One region of the Agrobacterium sp. NPDC058088 genome, then DNA from elsewhere that is predicted to be linked to it. Evidence: predicted binding sites of a transcription regulator. Region 1 holds the regulator's gene; each other region holds the start of a gene.
What was found. The regulator PhoB, encoded in region 1, activates phosphate uptake and scavenging genes when phosphate is short. The targets are predictions, from matches to a motif close to TGTCATNNANCTGTCAT.

Region 1 (4,790 bases):
CACGGCCCTGCCGGTGCAGATTTACATGTGGGCGAACGAAGCCGAGCGCGCCTTTGTCGAAAGGACATCTGGCGCTATCATCATCCTGCTTCTGTTCCTCATCGTCATGAATGTTGGCGCAATCCTGTTGCGTCGCCGCTTCGAACGGCGCTGGTAGAGGGAGATTGAGCAAATGAACATGTTGTCGGAAGCAGCAGTTGAAAAGGCGCTGGACAAGAAAATGAATGAAGTCTCATACAAGATGATCGGCAAGGACGTTTCGGTTTATTACGGCGAAAAGCGCGCGCTTTACGACGTGAACCTCAATGTTCGGGAAAATACGGTGACCGCGCTGATCGGCCCCTCGGGCTGCGGCAAGTCCACATTCCTGCGTACCCTGAACCGTATGAACGACACGATCGACGGCTGCCGGGTCACCGGCAAGATCACGCTCGACACCGACGATATCTACGATCAGGCGATCGATGTCGTTGAACTGCGCGCCCGTGTCGGCATGGTGTTCCAGAAGCCGAACCCCTTCCCGAAGTCGATCTATGAAAACATTTCCTACGGTCCGCGCATCCACGGTCTCGCCCGCAACAAGGCGGATATGGATCAGATCGTCGAGCACAGCCTGCAGAAGGCCGGTCTCTGGAACGAGGTGAAGGACCGCCTGCAGGAATCCGGCACGGGTCTTTCCGGTGGCCAGCAGCAGCGCTTGTGCATTGCCCGCGCCGTTGCCGTCAGCCCGGAAGTTATTCTGATGGACGAGCCCTGCTCGGCGCTCGACCCGATCGCGACTGCAAAGGTCGAGGAACTGATCCACGAGCTGCGTACCAACTACACGATCGTTATCGTCACGCACTCCATGCAGCAGGCGGCGCGTGTTTCCCAGCGCACGGCTATGTTCCACCTTGGTCACCTTGTCGAAGAAAACGAAACCGACAAGATGTTCACCAATCCGGACGACCAGCGCACGCAGGACTACATCATGGGCCGCTTCGGCTGATCCCGGCCGGCGTTTTATCGAAACCGAACAAGACTGGTGCCTCTGCCGTGCCCGCTTCGGGGTACGTGCATGCAGGCCAAGCCGGAGGACTAGACCATGACACAGACAACGACCCATTCGCATATTCTGTCGGCCTATGACGACGAACTGAAATTCCTCACGCGTCGTATCGCCGAAATGGGCGGTCTCGCGGAACAGATGTGTGCCGACGCCGTGCGTGCGCTCGTCAACTCCGACGCCGCACTCGCCCAGAAGGTCATTTCCGACGACGCGATCCTCGACCATTCCGAGCGCGAGATCGGCGACAAGGCCATCGTCACCATCGCCAGGCGCCAGCCGATGGCGGCAGACCTTCGCGAGATCATCGGCACGCTGCGTATTGCAGCGGACCTCGAACGTGTTGGCGACCTCGGTAAGAACACTGCCAAGCGTGTCATCGCGGTTGCCGGAACGGGCGTGCCGCGCAAGCTCGCCCGCGGCATAGAGCACCTGTCGGAGTTGGCGCTGGTACAGCTCAAGGAAGTCCTCGACGTCTATTCGACACGTTCGGCGGAGAAGGCCAATGCCATCCGCGAGCGCGACGAGGAAATCGACGCCATGTATACGTCGCTCTTCCGTGAGCTTCTGACCTACATGATGGAAGATCCGCGCAACATCACCACCTGCACGCATCTTCTGTTCTGCGCCAAGAACATCGAGCGTATCGGCGACCACGCCACCAATATCGCCGAGACGATCTATTACATGACCACCGGCAGCCAGCCGGAAGGCGAACGTCCGAAGGACGACAGTTCCAACACGCTCGGTTCGGTTACCGAGTAACAGACAAGCAGCGGCTTGCGGAGTTAGTATATGGTGCCCAAGATTGCAGTTGTGGAAGATGAGGAAGCTCTGAGCGTCCTGCTTCGTTACAATCTCGAGGCTGAGGGATACGACGTCGACACGATACCCCGTGGCGATGAGGCGGAAATCAGGCTGCAGGAGCGTATTCCGGATCTTCTCATCCTGGACTGGATGCTGCCTGGCGTTTCCGGCATCGAGTTGTGCCGGCGGCTCCGAATGCGGCCGGAAACCGAACGTCTGCCCATCATCATGCTGACGGCGCGTGGCGAAGAGAGCGAGCGCGTTCGTGGCCTTGCCACCGGCGCCGACGATTATGTCGTCAAGCCGTTCTCGACGCCGGAACTCATGGCCCGCGTCAAGGCCATGCTGCGCCGGGCGCGCCCCGAGGTTCTGTCTTCGGTGCTGAAATGTGGCGATATAGAACTGGATCGCGAGACCCATCGCGTTCACCGCAAAAGCCGCGAAGTGCGTCTCGGCCCGACGGAATTCCGCCTGCTGGAGTTCCTGATGACTTCTCCGGGCCGGGTGTTCTCCCGCTCGCAGTTGCTGGATGGCGTCTGGGGCCATGATATCTACGTCGATGAGCGTACCGTCGACGTGCATGTCGGACGCCTGCGTAAGGCGCTCAATTTTTCCCATATGCAGGACGTCATCCGCACCGTGCGCGGTGCCGGATATTCGATGGAAGCCTGATCGGAACCGAACTGACGGTTCCCCTCAGCATGACGTTCCGCCAAAATGAAAAGGCCCGAAACCGGGATGGTGTCGGGCTTTTTCATTTTGAACCTTCCGCAAGCACGATACTTTCATCTGCTTGACGAGCGGTTGAGAGCCCACCGAAATCCGGATTGAAGGGCGAAACCCGACGACGATGAATAGGCCTTGGTGTTCTGCTATAGCCGTCCGGGAAGCGTCGTACGTGTCACAAAAAAACGGGCCCGAAGGCCCGTAGTTTTTGAGTGTCAAATGCGTGCCGCAACACTCAAGCCTTACGGCGCTCGCTGACCGGCTGGTAGGCGAGCTTCGCATGGAACTTGCAATAGGGCGAAGATTCCAGCGCTTCACAACCGCAGAAATGGAAATCGTCTTTCAAGGGATCGCCAACCGGCCACTTGCAGGTGCGCTCGGTGAGTTCCGTCAGCGTCAGGCGACGGGAAATCGGGGTGACAACGTTTCTGGACGGAACGTAATCGAGGACTTCCGCAGTCTCGATGCCGATATCTTCCTGAAGAGCCGTTGCTGCGTTAGAACGCGTCAGAACCCGAGCAGGCGCGGTGCCGACGCGGCCCACGAAATTCGTCGCGCGTGGAGCGGGGGCCGCGGCACGCTTGGGAGCGGAACGCGCCGAAGTGACCGGACCGCCAGCCTTGACGCGTCCCGGCAGGTTAAGACGGTGGACCTTGCCGATGACGGCATTGCGGCTGACACCGCCCAGCTGTGCTGCTATCTGGCTGGCGCTAAGCCCTTCGGACCACAATTTCTTGAGTTTCTCGACCCGTTCGTCTGTCCAGTTCATGCCGCTTCTCCGCTTTTCGCGTGTATTTTCGGCAGAATCCCTCTCCGTCTCGCGGGATGTGCCGCGAGTGTGGTTTCTGCCTGATTTTTGGTGACTAGTTCCGCCGCAATGCAGTCTAGTAATTAGCGATTAACCTAGTGCCACGCAGACTCCGTGGCAAGAGTCACGGGAATCATCTCGAATCGATTTTCCGGTTTTCCCCAACTTGCTGGCGAGTAGAGTCAGAAAGGCAACACCTGGGGTCTGCCGAGCCGCCACCTACTAGGGCTTGATAAGCCTAGGAAATACGGACTTTTGTTGACATCGGCAGGCGAAGTGACAATAGTGCCCGTGCCGCCGCGAGGCGGCATTTTTGATTTTCAGGCGAGGGATAACCTCACTAGCCTATTGACAACCGTCTGACAGCGCATTTGCGCAAGGAGTGATACAGCCATGGCCGAAGCCGCCGCGCCATTGTTCGATACGTTTTCAAGAGCCCCCCTGCGCTTTGAGCGAGGCGAGGGCGTCTGGCTGTTCACGGAAAGCGGCGAGCGATATCTGGATTTTGCGGCCGGCGTTGCCGTCAATTCGCTGGGCCACGCCCACCCGCATCTTGTCGACGCGATCAAGACGCAGGCCGAGAAGGTCTGGCACGTCTCGAACCTTTATGAAGTGCCCGGACAGGAAAAACTCGCCAAGCGCCTGACGGAAGCGACATTCGCGGACAAGGTCTTCTTTACCAATTCCGGCGCGGAAGCGCTGGAATGCGCGATCAAGACCGCGCGCCGTTACCACTATTCCAAGGGGCATCCGGAAAAGTTCCGCATCGTCACCTTCGAAGGCGCCTTCCACGGCCGCACGCTGGCGACGATCGCTGCCGGTGGCCAGCAGAAATATCTCGAAGGTTTCGGTCCCAAGGTCGAAGGTTTTGACCAGGTGCCGTTCGGTGATGTCGATGCGCTGAAAGCCGCCATCACGTCGGAGACGGCTGCGCTTCTGATCGAGCCCATTCAGGGTGAGGGCGGCATTCGCGCGCCAGCCAAGGAATTCCTGCAGCTGCTGCGGTCGCTCTGCGATGAACACGGCCTGCTCCTGATTTTCGATGAAGTCCAGACCGGTGTTGGCCGCACGGGCAAATTCTTTGCCTATGAGCAGACGGGTGTCGCGCCTGACATCATGGCGGTGGCCAAGGGTATCGGCGGCGGTTTCCCGCTCGGCGCGTGCCTTGCAACGGCCGATGCCGCTTCCGGCATGACGGCCGGCGTGCATGGCACCACCTATGGCGGCAACCCGCTGGCCATGGCTGTTGGCAATGCCGTGCTCGATGTCGTCCTTTCCGAAGGCTTTCTGGAAAAGGTTCGTGATGTCGCGCTCGTCTTCCGCCAGGGCCTTGCCTCGCTGAAGGATCGCTATCCAGATGTGATTGAGGAAATTCGCGGCGAAGGCCTGCTGCTCGGCATCAAG
Region 2 (4,790 bases), on a different contig from region 1:
TTCGGTCCATACGATCGGTGCGCTGGGCAAGCTCTTCTTCGAAGTCGTGGAAAATGCCGACATGAAACCGGATGAAGGCCTGCGTGCAGCCGGCGCCAACTGGCTGGAGCGGGTGCGCTTTGCCATCGTGCCGCAGGTTTTGCCCAATTTCGTCTCCTATGCGCTGCTGCGCGCCGAAATCAACGTACGCGCCTCCACCATTATCGGCGCCGTGGGCGGCGGCGGCATCGGCGAGGTCTTCCGGCTGTCGATCGGTAACGATCACGCGGCGAAGACCTATGCCATCATCATCCTTCTGCTGATCACCATCATTGCCGTCGACCAGTTTTCCAGCTGGCTGCGCCGCAGGCTGATCGGCCAACAATCCTTCGAATTCGGACGGGGAGCGGCCTGATGTCGTCCAGCTTCATTCTCAACACCGCTGACCGCGAGAGGCTGACGGCTGCACATCCACACGTGTTCAACCGCAGTTTCATGCAGCGATATGGCCTGCTCGTTGGCCTTCTCGCCGTCACCGCCTACCTCATCGGCTGCTTCTTCTTCTTTAATGTCGGCCCGGCTTTCATGCAGGGTCGATGGGATCGCGCCTCCAGCTATATTCAGGACTGGTATTCCTGGCGTGCTCAACCGCGCCTTCGCTTCGAAGACGGCAAGGTTCAGCCACAATGGTCGAGCCGCGGACAATATCCAGCCGACGCCAAGATCGACTGGCTGCAGCCCTTGCCGGATGGCGGTTACAGCGTTTTTTATGCGGGCTCGGACAACCGCCTCGATGTGACGCCGACGCGGGTCGATGTCTATGTCGATGGCAGGAGTTATCCTGTCGTTATCAATGGTGATCAGGCTTTAGCGCCGCAAAACGCACCGGAGGAAATCCGGCAGGACGGCAATAAGGTGCTCGTCCATTACGGCTTTGCGGGTCAGGCCGAGATCCGCACCAGCCAGGTCTATGTGCAGCGCCGCTTTCTCGGATGGGCGAACTTCTTCTTTGACACCCATTCAGAATTCTGGGGCAAGAGCTACGGCCAACTGGCAGCACTGGCTCTGTGGGGAGAGAGGCTCGATCCCGCACGGTCCAATATCGGTCACATGGTGGATGATTTCCTCGATAACAGCGTCTGGCAACATGCGGATATCCTGTCCAAGCTGATGCAGACGCTGGTGATGGCATTTGTTGGCACGCTGTTCGGCACGCTCGTCGCCCTGCCGCTCGCCTTCATAGCGGCACGCAATATCACCGCAAACAAGGCAGCAAACTGGGGCATGAAGCGCCTGTTCGACTTCCTGCGCTCCATCGACATGCTGATCTGGGCGCTGTTCTTCACCCGCAGCTTCGGTCCGGGGCCGATCCCCGGCATTGCGGCGATCTTCTTCACCGATACCGGTGCACTCGGCAAGGTCTATGCCGAAGCGCTGGAGAATGTCGACGACAAGCAGCGCGAGGGCGTCAAGTCGGTCGGTGCATCGCCGATTGCGGTCAATCGCTTCGGCGTGTTGCCGCAGGTCCTGCCGGTCTTCATTTCCCAATCCCTTTATTTCTGGGAAAGCAACACTCGCTCCGCCACCATCATCGGTGCGGTGGGCGCCGGCGGCATCGGCCTGAAGCTGCTGGAAGCGATGGGCACCAATGCCGACTGGGACAAGGTCGCCTATATGGTCCTGCTCATCCTCTTCGTCGTTTTCCTGTTCGACCATATTTCCAATTCGCTGCGTTCGCGGCTTATCGGTAAAACACAGCATTAGGCCTAACGGGCTGGATAACGAAAGTCGCAACGATGTTCGTTATCCCTCGTCCCGAACGTTTACGCAGTCCCGATTTGCGCCGGCCTTATTTCTCCACCATCTTCGTCTGCGCCTTCATCGTGGTGGGAGTATCTGTCACGTTTTGAGTGCGCTTTTTTTCCATCTGCATCATCATTCTGTCACGGAAAGCGATTACTCGCACTCCTGACCTTGCGGGAAGCGGGCGAGTCACGCCAAATAGCTTCTCATCCCTGGTTTTCCATGACACCGAAGAGTGCTTGCCGTGCGCTACGCCATCTATTTTTCTCCGGCTAAAGATCATCCGCTGACTGAAACGGCGTCGCGCTGGCTGGGCCGCAATGCGTTTTCCGGCACGTTGCACGACGACCACCACGACTATGCCGATTTGACGGAGGAACCGCGCCGTTACGGTTTCCACGCGACCCTGAAGGCCCCCTTTGAGCTTGCCGAAAAATACAGCGAAGCGGAGCTTCTCGCGACCGTCAAAGACTTTGCGGCCAATCAGTCCGCCTTCGAGATACCGCGCGTCGTCGTCGGGGCGCTTGGGCCGTTTTTCGCGCTGGTTCCAGACCGTATTTACCAGCCGCTACAGGATTTTGCCGCCGACGTTGTTGATCACTTCGATCGGTTCCGCGCGCCCCTGTCCGAGACCGATATTGCCCGCCGACGGCCGCAGATGCTGACGGAAAGCCAGCGACAAAATCTCTCTCTCTGGGGTTATCCGCATGTGATGGATGACTTTCGTTTTCATATGACGCTGACCGGCCGTATCGATGAAGATGAGCAGCCCGCCATACAAGAGGTTCTCTCGACGCGGTTCGCTGAATTCACCGACCGCCCTCTCGCCATTTCCGGCCTCGCCTTGTTCATTGAAGAAACGCGCGGCGCGCCCTTTACCGTTCATAGCTGGCACCCCCTTGCCCAGCCACCAAAGAAAGATGCGAACCCATGACCGAGCACGCCCTTTCCAATGCCCGTATCGTTCTGGAAGACGATATTATTCTGGGATCTGTTCTGATCCGTGACGGCAAGATTGCTGATATCAGCCAAGGCGCTTCCAAAACCGGAGAAGACCTCGAAGGCGACTTCCTGATCCCCGGTCTGGTGGAACTCCACACTGACCATCTGGAGCAGCATTATTCGCCGCGCCCAGGCGTGATCTGGGACAAGATCGCCGCCATTCAGGCACATGACGCACAGGTGGCCGCCTCCGGCATCACCACCGTGTTCGATTGCCTGCGGCTTGGTTCAGATGAGGATGGCGGCTTCGAGAAGGGCGAAATGCGGGCGATGGCTGATGCCATCGAGGCGGCAGCGGATCAGAATCGTCTGCGGGCGGACCACCTGCTGCATCTGCGTTGCGAAGTGGCCTCTGCCGATGTGCTCGAACATTTCGAGGACTTCGAAACCGATCCGCGCGTGCGGCTTATTTCGCTGATGGACCACTCCCCGGGTCAGCGCCAGTTCCAATCCATGGATCAGTATATCTTCTATTATCAGAAGAAGCGCGGACTGAGCGACGAGGCCTTTGCCGAATTCGTGCGGCGCCGGCAGGCCGCATCGGCGGAATATTCCACCAAGCATCGTGATTATCTGGCTGCCCGCTGCGCCGAGCGTGGTATCACCGTTGCGAGCCATGACGACGCCACCGAAGCCCATGTCGGCGAAGCGATCGGCCATGGCGTGAAACTGGCGGAGTTCCCCACCAGCGTTGAGGCTGCAAAGGCCTCGCACAGCGCCGGCATGAGCGTCCTGATGGGCGCGCCGAATATCGTTCGCGGCAAGTCGCATTCCGGCAATATCGCCGCGCGCGATCTTGCGGAGATCGGCGTTTTGGATGTTCTTTCCTCCGATTACGTGCCTTTCAGCCTGCTCTTTGCACCGTTCCTGCTCGCCGATCAGGTTGAGGCCATCAGCCTGCCGGAAGCATTGCGCATGGTTACCGCCACGCCGGCACGCACGGTCGGCCTCGTTGACCGGGGCCGTATCGCCACCGGATTGCGGGCCGATCTGGTAAGGGTCCACCGCGAAGATGGCGTGCCGGTCGCCCGTTCGGTCTGGCGCCAGGGCAAGCGTGTGGCATGACCACCGATGGAGACGATAGCCGGCGCACATTGTCGCCCGGCACGATGATCGTGATTGTCGGCCCGAGCGGGGCCGGCAAGGATACGCTGATGGACTATGCGGCGGCGCGGCTGTCCGGTCGCCCGGGTTTCCATTTCACGCGTCGCGTCATTACCCGCAGTTGCGATGCGGGTGGCGAGAATCACGATGCCGTTTCGATGCACGAATTCAGCCAGCTGGAGGATGCAGGCGCCTTTGCGGTCTCCTGGCAGGCGCACGGTCTGAAATACGGTATTCCGGCCGCCGTCTATCGCCATCTCGAAGCGGGAGAGGTTGTCATCGCCAATGGTTCGCGCTCGGCCCTTCCCCATTTTGGCGCCGCCTTTTCCCGCTTGAAGGTCGTGAACATCGTTGCGCGGCCGGATGTGCTGGCAAGGCGGCTGGAACAGCGCGGACGGGAAAGCCGGGACGATATCCTGCGCCGGCTGGAACGCAGCTCGCTGGCCGTCGCAGGGGATTTCGATGTCACGACCGTCGACAATAGCGGCGCAATCGAAGACGCCGGAGAAAGCATCATGCAGGTGTTGCAACAAAGCGCCGGTTTCAATCACCCTTAAAATGCCGCAGCCGGGCTGCTCGACAAACACGCTTTCAAGGCTTACCATCAGGCGACAATTTCCAAACATGGTACGCCAAGGCGAGGAATGCCCGAAAAAAGGGTCAGTGACGAGATATCTGTGGTCGCCGGTCTCGCCGCCGGCGTCAGTAATTATGCCCGGTCACGGGGCATCGATATTGTTCCCATCTGCAGGGCTCTGGATATTGATCCCGCCACATTCAGCAGTCTGACGGAACGCATCAGCCTCGACAGATTTTCCCGCCTGCTCGAAACCTGCGCACTGATTTCCGGCGATGACGCCTTCGGCCTGCAATGCGCCGCCACCTTTCCACCCGGTGCATCC
Region 3 (4,790 bases), on a different contig from region 1:
ATGAAATCGAAGAAATAGGGCAGGCGCTCGAAGAATTTGCCCGAGTTTGCTTCGTTCGCGAAATTCAGGGAGGCGGCGAGGACGATGAGGAAGATGACGAGCGAAAGGACGGTATAAATGCGTCTTGTCTTCAACTGCTGTTGATAATGACGCATGACCGTTTTGGACGATGCGCTCAAGCCCTCGGGCGCGTGGGTCCCATTGTGCAGTGTGATCGCCATGCCGCTTTTCCTTTATTGGCAAAAGCGGCGGCGCCGTAAGCACCGCCGCCTCCGGATGAGAGCTGAGGATTAGCCGCCGATGACGGACTTACGAGCGTCGATGATCGTCTGGTAGAAAGACGGATCGACCTTGATGTAGGCAGTGTTCTTGCCTTGGGTGAAGCCCTGGAAGCATGCAAGGTCCTTCTTGGGCAGTTCCATGAAGAAGTCTTCTACCTTCTGCTTCATGTTGTCGCCGATCTTGTTGGCGACGAGCAGCGGACCGTTCGGTATTAGCGGCGACTTCCAGACCTGAACGATATCGTCCATGTCGAGGTTACCCTTCTTGACCATCTGATGAAGGTTACCGCCGGAATAGCCTTCTTCCCACTTGCCAACGCCCGAACCGAAGGTGGTGCCGACGTCAAACTTCTTGTCGAGAACGGCGAGAACGAGGTTCTCGTGGCCGCCGCCAAATCCGGTTTCAGAGAAGTATTCCTTCACCGGGACGCCCGTTTCTTTCGGGATCGCCACGTTCGGAATAAGGAAGCCCGAGGTGGAGTCCGGGTCGGCGAAGCCGATCTTCTTGCCCTTGGCATCGGCCAGCGTCTTGATACCGCTGTCCTTACGGGCAATCATGATGGTGTAATATCCGCTGGAGCCGTCAGAGCCCGTGTAGGTCAGAATCGGATCGACAGCCTTGGGGTCGGCAATAGCGATCTTGGCATAGGACGACGCGCCCATGGAGGCGATGTCGATGGTGCCGCCGAGCAGGCCCTGGATGACGCCGTTATAGTCCGGCGAGGGGAAGACCTGAACTTCGGAAACGCCTGTCGCAGCCTTGAGGCCATCGGCAACGCACTTGGTGTTGCGGATCTGGTCGGCTTCGTTTTCGGAACCGTCGAGACCGATACGCAGAACCTTGACGTCCTGAGCCATGGCGGAACCGGCCAGAACGCCAAGGGCGACTGCCGAAAGAAGCAATTTCTTCAACATGGACTTTCTCCTGTTTCCCGGCGAGCCGGAGTTTGTTGTGAAATATTGGCCCTTGACGCGGGCACAAACGATGCTGAGCGGTTCCTCAGAGCCCGGCGAGAGCGAGCGGTTCAGGGCCGGCAGATTGCTGCACCGGACGCGCGGCAAGCTGCGCGCCGGGAATATTGATGCTGGTCGAGGTCATTGTCTCGTCGATGCCGGAGCCTTGAGAATCGGTTCCGTAGATTTCGGTGACGGCAGCAGCCGTGAGCTCGGCGGGCGTTCCATCGAAGACGACGCGGCCCTGAGACATGCCGATGATGCGTTCGCAATAATTGCGCGCCGTATCCAGCGTATGCAGATTGGTGATGACGGTGATGCCTTCGCGCTCGTTGATGTCGCGCAACGCGTCCATCACGATCTTGGCATTGAGGGGATCGAGCGAGGCGATCGGCTCATCGGCCAGGACCATCTTCGGAGACTGCATCAACGCACGCGCGATGGCGACGCGCTGCTGCTGGCCGCCGGAAAGAGTGCCTGCCGCCTGCATGGCCACATGCTCGATGCCCAGCCGCTCCAGCGCGGCGATCGCCATCAGCCGCTCCTCATGGGTGAAGATGTTGAAGAGGCTAAGCGCCGTCGAACGGTGATTAAGGCGGCCGAGCATGACGTTGGTGAGCACGTCGAGGCGGGGCACCAGATTGAACTGCTGGAAGATCATGGCGCAGTCGCGCTGCCAGTTGCGGAGCGCCGCACCCTTCAGCGCCGAGACTTCGGTATCGTTGAAATGAATGGAGCCCGAGGAAGGGTCGACGAGGCGATTGATCATGCGCAGCAGCGTCGATTTTCCCGCACCGGAGCGCCCGATCACGCCGACCATCTGACCCTGCGGTATCTCGACATTTACGGAATCGACCGCAGTGTGGTTGCCGAAACGGCGCGTGACTTGCTTCAGGTGAAAGCTCATTTCCCCGTCCAATCTTCTTTTGACGGGGTTCCACGTAACAGCGGTGCGTGAAGCGCGAATGTCAGTTTGATGAATAAAATATTACAGGTTTCCGCGGTGCTGCCTGCGCCTGTTCGCCGACAAAGCTTTCAGGAGGTATCTCGGTGCGCAGGAATCCGCACATCTCTCAAAGGCCTCAAGACAAAAAATCCCGGAGTTTTACTCCGGGATTTTTAGCTGTTTCAGAAAAGGAAGGTTTTATCCGCCATATTTCGCGACGAAATCCTCTGCCGCCAGATTGCGGAAGTCGTCGAGAGCGCCACGCAGAGTTGCATGGTTCCAGTCCCACCATTTCAGATCATCCATTTTCCGGCCCAGTTCAGCCGGGAAGCGTTCCCGGATCAGCTTGGCGGGCACGCCGCCGACGATGGTATAAGGGGCAACGTCTTTTGAAACGACCGCACCTGCGCCGATCACCGCGCCGTTTCCAATTGTTACGCCGGGCAGGATGGTTGCGCCGTGGCCGATCCAGACATCGTGGCCGATGACGACGCGCTTGGCGCGGCGGGCAGCGAAGAAGTCCTTTTCATCCTCGGCGTCGTCCCAGTAGTTGTGGGCGCGATAGGTGAAATGGTGCAACGTGGCCCGTGACATCGGATGATTGGTGGCGTTGATGCGGACGGAAGCGGCGATGTTGACGAATTTGCCGATGCTGGCGCACCAGATGGCGCCATCCTGCATGACATAGGAGTAATCGCCCATTTCGACTTCCTCGATCCGGCAGCGCTCCGAAATTTCGGTGTAGCGGCCGATCGATGAATTGGTGACGCGGGCACTGTCGTGGATGACGGGTTCGAGACCGACTCTGGAATTCATGCTGCTGCCTTCCGGGGAGAAAATTGCGAGACGTCGAGAATGCGGTCGGCCACGGCTTCGCGCACTTCCTCATCATGGAAAATGCCGAGCAAGGCGGTCCCCTTGCGCTTCTTTTCGGCGATCATCTCGACGACGACCCGCCGATTGGCGGCATCCAGCGAGGCGGTGGGTTCGTCGAGAAGCAGGATCGCGTGATCGGTGATGAAACCGCGTGCGATATTCACACGCTGCTGCTCACCGCCGGAGAAGGTTGCCGGCGGCAGCGACCATAACTCCTTCGGCAGGTTGAGTTTCGAAAGCAGCGTCGCTGCCTGCTCGCGCGCCTCCTCGACCGCAACCTTGCGGGCAAAAAGCGGCTCGGCGACGACGTCTATCGCTGGAACGCGCGGCACGGTGCGCAGGAACTGGCTGACATAACCAATCGTGCGGTGGCGTATTTCGAGGATCGTGCGCGGCGAGGCGCTGCCGATATCGATGACATCACCCTGATGGCGGATGAGGATCTGGCCGCTGTCGATGGCGTAGTTGCCATAGAGCATTTTCAGGATCGAGCTTTTGCCAATGCCCGAAGGGCCGCCGAGCACGACGCATTCGCCGCCCGAAACGGAGAAATTGACATCGCGGACGACTGGCAGCTCGATACCGTCGCGAAGATGCATGGTGAAGCTTTTGAAGACTTCCGAAACGATGAGAGGCGTCGTCATGGTAGGTTCTTTCTTTCTGCGCGTGACTTTATCCGAAAACCGGGGACCACTTTTCAGAGCAACGCGGCTAGACCTGCAAAATGGAGGAAACAAGCAACTGCGTGTAGGGCTCGCGCGGATCGTCCAGCACCCGGTCCGTCAGACCGTGCTCGATGACGTCGCCGCCCTTCATCACCATCATCCGATGCGATAGCAGCCGCGCGACGGCCAGATCATGGGTGACGACGACGACGGCAAGCCCGAGATCGTTGACGAGGCCGCGTACGAGATCGAGCAGGCGCGCCTGCACCGAGACATCGAGGCCACCGGTCGGCTCATCCATGAAAACGAGACGCGGGGAGGTAACGAGGTTGCGGGCGATCTGCAGGCGCTGGCGCATGCCGCCCGAGAAGGCGCGCGGCTGGTCATCGATACGGTCGGTGCCGATTTCCACCCGCTCCAGCCATTCGCTGGCCGATTGGCGGATATTACCGTAATGCCGGTTACCAACAGCCATCAGCCGCTCGCCGACATTGGCGCCGGCAGACACCGCCATGCGCAAGCCATCCGCCGGGTTCTGATGCACGAAACCCCAGTCGGTCCGCATCAGGAAACGTCGTTCAGCCTCACCCATGTGGTAGAGATCACGCATGGAGCCGTCGCGCATGCGATATTCCACGCTTCCAGCCGTTGGCATCAATCGGGTGGAAATGCAGTTGAGAAGCGTGGTCTTGCCGGAACCGGATTCACCGACGATGGCGAGCACCTCGCCAGGGTAAAGCTCGAAGGAGACGTTGCGGCAACCGGCACGGTCGCCGTAATATTTGGAAACGTCCCGGACTTTCAAAAGCGGTGCGTCGCTCATTCTGCGGCCTCCTTCACATCCGCCAGCAGGTGGCCCTTGTGGCCATGGGCGCGGCGGTCTTCGCAATGGTCGGTATCGGAGCACACGAACATGCGTCCGCCCTTGTCATCAAGCACCACTTCGTCCAGATAGACATTCTCCGCGCCGCACAGTGCGCAAGGCTTGTCGAAGCGCTGGACTTCAAACGGGTGATCCTCGAAATCCAGGCTGACGACGTCGGTATAGGGCGGTACGGCATAGATGCG
Region 4 (4,790 bases), on a different contig from region 1:
GTCTCTTCGGAGCGGAATTCCTCAAAACCGAAATTTTTATAGACCTGCTTGCGGTTCCAGAACCATTCCTGGAACGGATGCATGGCAATGGCGGAATAACCTTCGCCACGGAAGAAGCTGGCAAGTGAAGGCACCGGACGGCGGATATATTGCTGGTAGGGAATGCTGCCATAGGGCAGGAAGGCGTTGGAAAAACCGGTCAGCGCCTCAAATTCCACATTGGCCGTCATGCCGCCGAACTCGGGGGAAAACACATTGCCGGACTGTTTGGCGCGGATCGTCGGCATGGGGTCGGCCGACAGCTCGACGTTTTCAAGCCGGGTCGGATCCCACAGCGATTCGCTCATCAGCATGATGATATCGGGGTAATCGCCCTTATTGGCAGCAAAGGAGGCGGGTTTCGAGGTGAGATCGGCGATGCTGCTATCGCCGTAACCCTCGGGCGCCGAGACATTGGCCATGGGAATGTTGAAGGCGAAGGCCATCAGGAAACCGTTATGGCGGTAATTTTCCTGCTGGTCCCACATCATGGGAATGATGTTGAGGCGATCACGCACCCAGGAATAATGCGAATAGTCCATCAGCGAGGCGAGACCGGCAAGAAGCGGCAGCGTGAGCATGAGACCCGCGGCGCGCTCGCGCCAGCTTAAGCCCGGCGAATGGCGGCGCGCCAGCAGCCAGAGCGCCACAAGCGCGGCGATGGCGGCGCAGAGGCCGAGACCCACAAGCGCAGCCGTCAATGGTTGCGCCTTCAGCATGGTGGGCAGAAGCTCAAGAATCTGGCGGCCGAACAGCAGGTCGGAAGGGTAAAGCGGATCGGAGAGATAGGTCTGTTTTTGCGCAGAAATAAGCCCCGTCAGCGCGCAGAGCGGCGCAATTGCAATCAGCGACAGGTAACGTCGGCCAAGCATGGCATCCAGCGCCACGAGAAGGGCGAGCATGGCGGCGATGGTGGTCACGCCCGGGCGGGCGGGGGAGGTGAGGAAGGCGCCAACGTCATGGAGCGAACCACGGGCGATCCATTCCAGCGAAACGACGAGTACGATGGATGCGAGCGTGAGATTGGCAAGCGTATAGGCAGTGCCCGAAAGCTTCGAAAGGCCCCTTTTTGCCGCAGGCGAAAAGACAAAACCAGCCTTTTCGGAAGCCGTTGTTTTTGGCGCCGAATGTTTCAAACCCATACTCCGGTATTTCAGGCGGCAGCGCCGATCCGGGGAGGTGAATCGGGCGTTGCAAAAGTGTCATGTAACTGTCACATAAGCGCGATGAATGCGACATGAACTTTGCTGACTCTGGCGGGCGTGGTGATAACCTTCGTGTGAACGGGGATACCGGTCCTTGAGCCGCTGCGGTATGCAATTGCCGCGTTGCGGAGCGGCCACGGGCGCGGTATTGAATGGGCATGAGCGACAGACACGATATCAAGAACCATCTCCGGATTGCCGTTGGGCAGTTCAATCCGACTGTTGGCGACGTGGCGGGCAACCTCGCCAGGGCGCGTGAGGCGCGGGCCGATGCGGCGACGCAGGGCGCCGACCTGCTGCTTCTGACCGAGCTGTTCATTTCAGGCTATCCGCCTGAGGATCTGGTGCTGAAGCCGGCTTTTCTGAAAGCATGCCTGAAAGCGGTGGAAGAACTGGCGGCAGAAACGGCCGATGGTGGGCCGGGTGTCGTCATTGGCTTTCCGCGCCAAGGCGAGACGGGCCGGCACAATTCGGTGGCGCTGCTGGATGGCGGCAAGATCATTGCGCTGCGCGACAAGATCGACCTGCCAAATTACGGCGAGTTCGACGAAAAACGCGTTTTCTCCGAAGGGTCGATTTCCGGTCCCTATAATTTCCGTGGTGTGCGGATCGGCATTCCGATCTGCGAGGAAATCTGGAACGACATGGGCGTGTGCGAGACGCTGGCCGAAAGTGGGGCGGAAATCCTGCTGGTGCCGAATGGGTCGCCCTATTATCGTGGCAAGCTGGATGTGCGCCATCAGGTGGCGCTCCGGCAGGTGATCGAGAGCGGGCTTCCGCTCGTTTTCGCCAATCAGCTGGGCGGGCAGGACGAGCTGGTATTCGACGGTGCGAGCTTCGCCTTTAATGCAGACAAGACGCTCGCCTTCCAGATGAGCCAGTTCGAGGCCACGCTTGCCGTCACCGACTGGAAACGTACCGCGGACGGCTGGCGCTGCGAGAGCGGGCCATTCTCGAAGATTCCCGAGGGCGAGGAGGCGGATTACCGCGCCTGCATGCTGGGCTTTCGCGACTATGTTAACAAGAACGGTTTCAAGAGCGTGGTTCTTGGCCTTTCCGGCGGTATCGATTCGGCGATCTGCGCTGCCCTTGCCGTCGATGCGCTTGGTGAGGAGCGGGTGCGCTGCATCATGCTGCCTTACCGCTATACCTCGGAAGAATCGTTGAAGGATGCCGCCGATTGCGCCCGGGCGCTCGGTTGCCGTTACGATATCGTGCCGATCGTCGAGCCGGTGGAAGGCTTTCTCTCGGCGCTGTCAGAACTTTTCGAGGGCACCGAAGAGGGCATCACCGAGGAAAACCTGCAGAGCCGCACGCGCGGCACCATTTTGATGGCCGTTTCGAACAAGTTCGGCTCAATGGTGGTGACGACGGGTAACAAGTCGGAAATGTCTGTGGGCTACGCCACGCTTTATGGCGATATGAATGGCGGTTTCAACCCCATCAAGGACCTCTACAAGATGCAGGTCTATGCCATTTCCGCCTGGCGCAACGCCCATGTGCCGCCGGGTGCGCTGGGCCCTTCCGGCGAGGTGATCCCCGCCAACATCATCGCCAAGGCGCCATCGGCCGAATTGCGCCCCAACCAGACCGACCAGGATTCGCTGCCGCCCTATCCGGTGCTGGACGATATTCTCGAATGCCTTGTCGAGAAGGAAATGTCGGTCGAGGAAATTCTGGCGCGCGGCCATGATTTGGCGACCGTGCATCGGGTGGAGCATCTGCTCTACCTCGCCGAATACAAGCGCCGGCAATCGGCGCCGGGTGTTAAGATCACCAAGAAGAATTTTGGGCGTGACCGGCGTTATCCGATCACCAACCGGTTCAGGGATCGGTGACTAAGGCGGTTTCCGGAAGGCGCGTTTAAGGCCGGTCCTGCGTCATCGAGGTTGATTGCCTGTGAGACGGTGCGGCATATTTCTTCTCCCCGCCGGGGAGAAGGTGGCCCGAAGGGTCGGATGAGGGGGCACGATTGCCGTATCTCACTACCCTTGCCCCCTCATCCCGCTGCCGCGACCTTCTCCCCCTCGGGGAGAAGAAACATGCGGCATGCGCTCGGTCCACGATGGGGGTTCATGAATGGCGCGGAGAAAACCCCGCGCCACTCTTCACTCACCTCAAATAACCTGCCCCACATCGATGCGATTGCCATCAGGGTCTTCAAAGACAAAGGCCCTCAGACCATAATCCTTGTCCTGCAGCCCCTTGATGATGCGCAGCCCATGGCTTTTGCAAATCGCGTGCAGCGCATCGACATCGCTCACCATCATATGCGCCACGTTGAAAGGAGCTGCCCTGTGGGCCGGCTGCAATGTCAGATGCAGCTCGGCATTGCCCTGTTTCAGGATCATGAAGCCGACGGGATTGCCGTTTTCGAAGGTCTTTTCGAAACCGAGTACGCCGACATAAAAATCATGGGCCTTTTCGATACTTCTGACAGGAAGCATTGCGGCGATCCGGCCGAACCGGATGCCGTGATCGGCGATGGTATTCATCGCGGAACCTCGGATCTGGGAGAAACGGGGAGGGTCACGGGCGGTGCCGGAACGCTGGCGTTTTTTCCGATTTGAATTTGCAGGACGGTGCCTGCGGCCATAGGATCATAATCACGGCGGTGGTTAAAGCAAACGGAATGTGCGCGCGTGCCAACGGTCCGAGCCAGACTTTTAAAGCCCGGGAGGCAGAATGCGCAGTTCCATCGAAATCTTCAACATCCGCACCCGACAGATGCGGATTGTGTGGCAGACGCCTGACCTGTTCGAGGCGCCGAACTGGTCGCCGGATGGCAAATATCTGCTGTTGAACAGCGAAGGGCTGATTTATCGCCTGTCTCTTACCGGTGATGCGTCGCCGGAGAAGGTCGATACCGGCTTTGCCACGCTCTGCAACAATGACCACGGCATTTCGCCTGATGGTTCGCTTTATGCCATTTCCGACAAGGTGGAATTCGGCAAGAGCGCCATCTATCTCCTGTCCTCGGCAGGCGGCGTGCCGCAGCTGATGACGAAGAACCTTCCTTCCTACTGGCACGGCTGGTCGCCGGATGGGAAGAGCTTTGCCTATTGCGGCATTCGTGATCAGGTTTTCGATATTTACTCCATGGACATAGACAGCGGCGTTGAGACACGCCTTACCCATGGTGAAGGCCGCAATGACGGGCCGGATTATTCGCCTGACGGTGCGTGGATCTATTTCAATTCCAGCCGTACCGGGTTGATGCAGATCTGGCGGGTGCGGGTGGATGGTTCCGCCGTCGAGCGTATAACCGACAGCCCCTATGGCGACTGGTTTCCACACCCGTCTCCGACCGGTGATAAGGTGGTATTCGTTTCTTATGACGCCGACGTCTTCGATCATCCGCGCGATCTCGACGTGCGGGTGCGGCTGATGGATATGGATGGCGGCAATGTCGAAACGCTTTTCGAGCTGTTTGGCGGGCAGGGCACGATGAACTCTCCCAACTGGTCACCTGATGGCGACGAGTTCGCTTATGTCAGATATTTCCCGGTGGAATGATGAAGGCAAGCTGCGGCAGGCCACATTGCC

Region 2: ACFVTJ_RS16280 (DUF1045 domain-containing protein) is a predicted target of PhoB. The motif match lies at 1,910-1,926, and genes of this name have one in related genera.
Region 3: phnC (phosphonate ABC transporter ATP-binding protein) is a predicted target of PhoB. The motif match lies at 2,201-2,217, and genes of this name have one in related genera.
Region 4: ACFVTJ_RS04520 (LTA synthase family protein) is a predicted target of PhoB. The motif match lies at 1,240-1,256, and genes of this name have one in related genera.

Annotation. Positions count from the first base shown of each region.
Region 1 is NZ_JBHVSU010000002.1:9,898-14,687, forward strand. It holds gene pstA (phosphate ABC transporter permease PstA) at 1-157, shown strand, start outside; gene pstB (phosphate ABC transporter ATP-binding protein PstB) at 173-988, shown strand; gene phoU (phosphate signaling complex protein PhoU) at 1,085-1,810, shown strand; gene phoB (phosphate regulon transcriptional regulator PhoB) at 1,841-2,524, shown strand; gene ACFVTJ_RS05345 (GcrA family cell cycle regulator) at 2,814-3,347, opposite strand; gene ACFVTJ_RS05350 (aspartate aminotransferase family protein) at 3,780-4,790, shown strand, end outside.
Region 2 is NZ_JBHVSU010000005.1:239,651-244,440, forward strand. It holds gene phnE (phosphonate ABC transporter, permease protein PhnE) at 1-394, shown strand, start outside; gene phnE (phosphonate ABC transporter, permease protein PhnE) at 394-1,743, shown strand; gene ACFVTJ_RS16280 (DUF1045 domain-containing protein) at 2,027-2,716, shown strand; gene ACFVTJ_RS16285 (alpha-D-ribose 1-methylphosphonate 5-triphosphate diphosphatase) at 2,713-3,849, shown strand; gene phnN (phosphonate metabolism protein/1,5-bisphosphokinase (PRPP-forming) PhnN) at 3,846-4,445, shown strand; gene ACFVTJ_RS16295 (AraC family transcriptional regulator ligand-binding domain-containing protein) at 4,533-4,790, shown strand, end outside.
Region 3 is NZ_JBHVSU010000005.1:234,489-239,278, reverse strand. It holds gene phnE (phosphonate ABC transporter, permease protein PhnE) at 1-221, opposite strand, end outside; gene phnD (phosphonate ABC transporter substrate-binding protein) at 291-1,196, opposite strand; gene phnC (phosphonate ABC transporter ATP-binding protein) at 1,282-2,142, opposite strand; gene ACFVTJ_RS16255 (DapH/DapD/GlmU-related protein) at 2,380-2,997, opposite strand; gene phnL (phosphonate C-P lyase system protein PhnL) at 2,994-3,701, opposite strand; gene phnK (phosphonate C-P lyase system protein PhnK) at 3,769-4,545, opposite strand; gene ACFVTJ_RS16240 (alpha-D-ribose 1-methylphosphonate 5-phosphate C-P-lyase PhnJ) at 4,542-4,790, opposite strand, start outside.
Region 4 is NZ_JBHVSU010000001.1:899,552-904,341, forward strand. It holds gene ACFVTJ_RS04520 (LTA synthase family protein) at 1-1,181, opposite strand, end outside; gene ACFVTJ_RS04525 (NAD+ synthase) at 1,403-3,082, shown strand; gene ACFVTJ_RS04530 (glyoxalase superfamily protein) at 3,362-3,739, opposite strand; gene ACFVTJ_RS04535 (hypothetical protein) at 3,930-4,760, shown strand.